One region of the Clostridium boliviensis genome, then DNA from elsewhere that is predicted to be linked to it. Evidence: a T-box and tRNA genes for the amino acid it is inferred to sense, from the RefSeq annotation. Region 1 holds a T-box; the other holds one or more tRNA genes.
The links. The T-box of region 1 lies ahead of tyrS (tyrosine--tRNA ligase). A T-box ahead of a tRNA ligase gene usually reads a tRNA of that ligase, here a tRNA-Tyr.
Positions count from the first base shown of each region.

Region 2: it has a tRNA-Tyr gene. The T-box ahead of tyrS (tyrosine--tRNA ligase) is inferred to sense a tRNA for this amino acid. The anticodon was not compared.

Region 1 covers NZ_JAWONS010000216.1:65,213-68,643, reverse strand. Annotated here, with positions in the region: gene RZO55_RS12900 (alpha-amylase family protein) at 1-1,149, shown strand, start outside; T-box leader at 1,231-1,483, shown strand; gene tyrS (tyrosine--tRNA ligase) at 1,567-2,778, shown strand; gene RZO55_RS12890 (hypothetical protein) at 3,202-3,384, shown strand; gene rsgA (ribosome small subunit-dependent GTPase A) at 3,350-3,431, shown strand, end outside.
Region 2 covers NZ_JAWONS010000324.1:91,967-95,397, reverse strand. Annotated here, with positions in the region: gene RZO55_RS22410 (glycoside hydrolase family 13 protein) at 1-1,960, shown strand, start outside; tRNA gene RZO55_RS22405 (tRNA-Tyr) at 2,049-2,130, shown strand; gene nox (H2O-forming NADH oxidase) at 2,187-3,431, opposite strand, start outside.

The DNA of each region.
Region 1 (3,431 bases):
ATCATGAGGGTAACGAACATTCAATATACATCAGCTGAAGCATTGGCAAAGATTGTAAATGCATCCATAAAAGACGGAAAAAAAGTCTCGGAGATTCCATTTGGTATTTATGAAAAATACAAAAAAGAAGTCATTGAATTATTAGAATCTAACAGAAAATATCTTGGTCAAATGGATTTAAATATCAAGTCTCCATTGGTATGGGAATTTTATGATGAAACATTAAAAACTTTGGCTGGATATGGAGCCAAAATAGTTCGATTGGATGCATTTGCATATGCACCGAAAGAAGTAGGAGAGAAGAATTTCTTAAATGAGCCAGGAACCTGGGAGGTATTAGAAAAAGTAAAAGGCTTGGCGGATAAATATAATTTGACACTTCTTCCTGAAATTCATGCAAGCTATGAAGCGAAAACATATGAACATTTAGCTCAAAAAGGGTACATGACTTATGATTTCTTCCTCCCAGGATTAATTATTGATGCATTAGAGAGTAAAAATGGAGAACTGTTAGCTTCCTGGGCATTGGAATTACAGGAAAAAGAGATACACGTTGTCAATATGCTTGGATGTCATGACGGAATTCCGCTCTTAGACTTAAAAGGAATGATTCCTGAGGAACGGATTGATGTTTTAATGAACACCATTGTTGACCGTAATGGTTATATAAAAAATCTCCATGGTCAGAAGAATGTATATTATCAGGTAAATGCAACTTACTACAGTGCATTGGGGGAAGACGACAAAAAAATGTTGCTGGCTCGTGCATTGCAGATATTTATGCCAGGAAAGCCACAGGTATGGTATCTTGATCTTTTTGCAGGCAAAAATGATATAGAAGGAATGAAAAGAGCTGGAGCAGGCGGACATAAAGAAATTAATCGTACCAATCTGACAAAAGAACAGATAAAAGAGAAAATGAAAACAGATGTAGTACAAAAGCAAATTTCTATGTTAAATTTTAGAGCTACATTTCCTGCCTTTTCCTTTGACTCTCATATGGAAGTAAAAAGCGATAAACAGAAGTTAAATTTTATCTGGGAAAAAGATGGTTATACTGCGTATCTAAAAGCAGATTTGAATATAGTATCTTTGCAGATGGCAGGTGAAGACAAAGAGGGGAATTGTATATTTAACTTATCGATCTAGAAGCTGACCGCATTTTAGTCTTGACGAAACAGAAAAAGCGTGATAGTATTTTTACAATTTAATATTTGCATTTTATAAAATGAAAAGGCTATGAAAAGAAAGAGTAGCATTTTCGATTCCAAACAGAAAGATGCCGGTTGATGAGAGGCTCATGGATAGAAAGTGTGAATACATCTTGGAGCTGCGCACCGAACCGACTTAAGAAGTAGGCTGCGACGGAAAGCACACCGTAATCAGGTGCAAGGGTATCGCTATGGCCGTACCCGATGAGGTAGACAATGTGAGTTGTCTATAAACTTAAGGTGGTAACACGAGAGTAACTCTCGTCCTTTTGGAAACATGAGGACGGGAGTTTTTTTATTGATTTAACGCAGGCATGCAAATATTAATAAAACTATTATAAGGAGATTTTGTGCTATGTTAACACCAAATGAGCAGATGCGTATCATCTGCAAAGGGGTTCGCCAGTGTGTGAATGAAAAGGAGCTGCTTGTCAAACTGGAGAAGTCTTATAAACAGGAAGAACCATTGATCATTAAGTTAGGACTTGATCCTTCCGCACCGGATATTCATCTGGGGCATGCAGTCGTTTTGAGAAAGATCAGGCAGATGCAGGAACTGGGGCATCAGGCAGTTATTATCATTGGGGACTTTACAGGTAAAATAGGGGATCCCACAGGAAAATCAAAAGGAAGAGTGGCATTAAGTGATGAAAAGGTAAAAGAAAATGCTCTGACTTATTGTGAACAAATATTTAAAATACTGGATAAAGAAAGAACAATGGTAAGATTCAACAGTGAGTGGCTCTCAAAGCTGAATTTTGAAGATGTCATGAGGCTGGCTGCAACATCGACTGTTTCGAGAATGCTGGAACGGGATGATTTTCAAAAACGATATAAGAATGGCGTACCTATCGGTATCCATGAATTTTTTTACCCACTGATGCAGGCCTATGATTCTGTGGAAATAAAAGCAGATATTGAATTAGGGGGTACGGATCAGACCTTTAACATTCTGATGGGGCGCACATTGCAAAAATCAATGGGTTATGACCAGCAGATTGCTTTATTTATGCCGATTCTGGAAGGACTTGATGGTGTTGCTAAAATGAGCAAAAGCTTAGGCAATTATATTGGGGTGAGTGAGCCGGCAGAGATTATGTTTAAGAAAGTGATGGAAGTACCGGATGATCTGATCATCAGATATTATGAGCTGGCAACAGATGAACATCCGGATGTAATTGACCGGGTAAAAGAGGAGTTGTCCAATGGGGCCAATCTACGGGATATTAAGTTCCAATTAGCAAAAATTATTACAGGGCTTTACCACGAGGAAGAGGAAGTGCAAAACGCTGTTTCTTACTATGATATGGCATTCAGTAAAAAAACAATTCCAGATGATATTCCCATATTGCTTTTGGATCTGGAGAAAGACACGGTAAAAGACACTATTCCCGGGTTGATAGAGCTGGGATATATAAAAAGCAAAAGTGAATTTATTCGTCTGATAAGACAAAGCGGAATTCAGATCAATGGGGAAAAAATGAATGAAGAGGAAATGAACAGTGTTCTGTTCAACGGAGATGTCATAAAGATTGGCAAAAAAAGATTTGTAAAAATAAACAAATAATGTTATCTCTGCGTTTTAGGAAATACCTCTCACCATATTCTGGTGGGAGGTATTGAAAGTATTCATTGACGTTGCTGCTAATTTGTGTTATCTTAAGTGTAATTGGAAGTGTTATTGCCAAAATAACCCATGAGCGGTCTTGAAAGGAGAATGTGATATGTCTAATACATTATTTGTGAAAGAGGTAATAAAAGAATAACTGAATAAAGGGCATATGGAAGACATTTTTTATATGCCGCTTATAGACTCTTATATATCGCTTAACTTCGTTAAACACATGATAAGATGTGTTTTTTTTGTGCCTTTTTTAGAAAGCAAACCGCAGTGACAGCTCATAAGGGCTATTACCGCGGCATTTTTATGCCCTTTTTTAACTGTTGGCAAATTCGTATGCCGACGAAAAAATGGAAGAGAGGTTTCTTTTTGAAAGAAAAAATGAATGGATTTATAACTGCAGTTCACAGAGAACGCTATGAGGTGCGGGTAAACGGGGAAGATCTGTATGCCAGATTAAAAGCGGGAATATATTTTACAGATCGTTGCGAGGAAGAGTTTCCGACGGTTGGTGACAATGTGGAGCTTATTCCTGATGTCTCTGAACTTTGATTTTAATTTAAAACGTCTGGAACGTTATCTGACTGCCTCGTGGCAAA
Region 2 (3,431 bases), on a different contig from region 1:
TCTTCTTTTTCGGACAGGATTAAATAATGCAGATTCTGTATGTTTTATAGAGGCGGGCAGACAGTCTGAGATTTTCATGACAAAATCAAATTCAGACGATTTGTTTGACTATTTTGAATACAGACTGAAGACAGGCAGTGACCCAATAAAATATTGTTTTCTGGTGAAAAAGGGAGACGAGATCTGTTATTATAACCGTCTCGGACCTATAGGGCAGTATCCGGATGCAGGCTGGTTTACCATTGTGCCGGGATTTACTACGCCTGACTGGGCCAAGGGTGCTGTGATGTATCAGATATTTGTGGACCGCTTCTGTAATGGAGATCCCTCCAATGATGTGGTAAGTGAAGAATACCGCTATCTCGGACAGAAAGTGACAGCGGTGGATAGCTGGGATAAATACCCGGATCAGTTTGATGTGGGCTGTTTCTATGGCGGAGATTTAAAGGGAGTCTGGGATAAGCTTGATTATCTTGAGAATCTGGGGGTGGAAGTGATATATTTAAATCCCATATTTGTTTCTCCCTCCAATCACAAGTATGACTGCCAGGACTATGATTATATTGATCCTCATTACGGTGTGATTGTAAAAGACGGAGGAGAGACGGTGGCAGCGGAAGCTTCCGATAACCTCAGTGCTACAAAATACATGATTCGTACAACCGATGATTCTAACTTAAAAGCAAGCAATGAGTTTTTTGCCAGGTTCGTCAGGGAGGTTCACAAACGGGGAATGAAGGTGATTCTTGACGGTGTATTTAATCACTGCGGTTCCTTCAATAAATGGCTGGATGGGGAGCGGATCTATGAGCTGTCGGGCAGCTATGAGCCGGGAGCATATGCATCGGAGAACAGTCCTTACCGTACCTTTTTTAAGTTTACTGATAAAGAATGGCCTTATAATAATTCTTATGATGGCTGGTGGGGACATTCTACACTGCCAAAGCTTAATTATGAGGGTTCTGAGATACTTTGCCGCTATATCCTGGATATTGCCGCAAAATGGGTTTCTGAGCCTTATAATGCCGATGGCTGGCGTCTTGACGTGGCAGCAGACTTAGGTCACAGCAGTCAGTTTAATCATAAGTTCTGGAAGGATTTCAGAAAAGCTGTAAAAGCAGCAAATCCTGATGCTATCATACTGGCAGAGCATTATGGAGATCCGTCTGCCTGGCTGCAGGGGGATGAATGGGATACCGTTATGAATTATGATGCATTTATGGAACCTGTTTCCTGGTTCTTAACAGGTATGGAAAAACACAGTGATGAAATTAATTCAAAGCTTTTGGGAGATGGCGAGACATTCTTTCGCTCCATGAATTACCATATGAGCCGTATGACGACGGGATCGCTTTTAACAGCGATGAACCAGCTATCCAACCATGATCACTCCCGGTTTCTAACAAGAACCAACAGAAGAACCGGCCGTACTTCAACGGAAGGACCAGAGGCGGCGTTGGAGGGGATCAGCTATGGGTTGTTCCGGCAAGGTGTTATGATCCAGATGACATGGCCTGGAGCTCCTGCTATTTACTATGGGGACGAAGCGGGAGTCTGCGGCTGGACGGACCCGGATAACCGCAGGACCTATCCCTGGGGTAATGAAAATTTAGAACTGATTGAGTTTCACAGATATATGACTGAGCTGCACAGGACCATTCCGGCGCTTCGCCTTGGTTCTTTAAAGCCCCTGCTGACAGGAGATCATCTGATTGCATATGGTCGTTTTTTAAATGACAGTATCTGTGTGGTTGCAGTCAGCAACCACACAAATGAGCAGGAGGTTATAATTCCTGTATGGCAGCTGGGTATGAAGGACGGAGATACCATGTCACGGGTTATGCTTACTTATGAGAATGGCTATAATGTGGGCAAGATTTCATTCACAGTTGAACCGGGCGGGGTACGAGTTCAAATGCCACCTTTAAGCTCCGTTTTGCTGGTGGGGGACCGGGAATAACTTGTACATTTTTGTTATAAAATTTTAAAAATGCCTTGATTTTTTTGATTCTCTATGATAAAATAACACTCGCTTGTTAATAAAGCATGGGTGGGTTCCCGAGCGGCCAAAGGGGGCAGACTGTAAATCTGTTGTCTACGACTTCGAAGGTTCGAATCCTTCTCCACCCATTTAATTATAAAAAGGCGGTGTGTTCAAGTGAACACACCGCCTTTTTTGACACCAATTACTCAGCCTGGAGAGCTGCCATGGTAAAGTAATTATATGGCTGGTTGAAATGCGGAAGGAAAAAGATATCTGTCAGCTTTAGCCGGTCGATAGTCACCTGTTCCTGAATCGCAAGAGAAAACATGTGGATAGCCATGGAGATATCATATTCGGAACACATCTGGGCACCCAGGATAACCCTTGTTTTTTTATCATAGACAATCCGGATTTTAACCTTATAATTGTCATGTTCTATAAATGCAGGCTTCTGTGTATCCTCATAATCAGCAGCAGCGGCATCATATCCCAGCTTTTTGGCTTTTCCCAGAGTGATTCCGGTGGATACCATCTTAAGATTCCAGATGCAGATACCATTAGATCCCTGAACGCCATTGGATTCAAGAGGAGTGCCACAGGCATTATGCGCTGCTACAATTCCGGAACGGACTGCGTTTGTCGCCAGAGCGATGTAATTGGTTCTCTGAATGGAGTTATCAAATACGGTAGCACAGTCTCCGATTGCATAGACGTCAGAAACGCTTGTCTCCTGGTGCAGGTTAACCAGATAGGCTCCGTTCTTAAACAGCTTCAGAGTGTCTTTGCCAAGCTGGTTGTTGGGTTTAAATCCAATACCAAGCACAACCATGTCTGCTGCATATTCATTTTTATCCGTTACTACTTTTTCTACTTTATCGCTGCCCTTAAGACTGGTTACGGTCTCTCCAAAGGCCAGTTTGATTCCATGGCTTTTTAAGTTTTCAGACATGATCTCTGTAAACTCAGGGTCATAATAACTGGACAGGCAGGTATTCATATTATCAATCAGAGTAACAGTCTTTCCGATTCTGTTAAATGCCTCAGCCAGTTCCACTCCAATGTATCCGGCACCGACAACTACCACATTGCGGATCATTGGGTCGTGAAGTTTATCAATGACCTCTTTTGCATTTTGATATAATTTAACATATTGTACATTAGTCAGGTCCGTACCTTCAATATTCGGTGTAATAGGAAGGGAACCAGAGGCTATAATCAGCTTGTCATAGGGCTGTTGATAGCTTTGCCCATCTTTTCCTGTAGCGGATACCAGCTTTTTCTCAAAATCAACATGATTTACAATGGTCTCTAAATAAACTTTTGCTCCTTTTTGCTCAAAAATTTCTTTACTGCAGTAAAACAGTCCATCCGGTGAAGTGATCTGATTACCGATCCATAAAGCCATACCGCACCCTAAAAAACTGATATTATTATTAGAATCAAATAT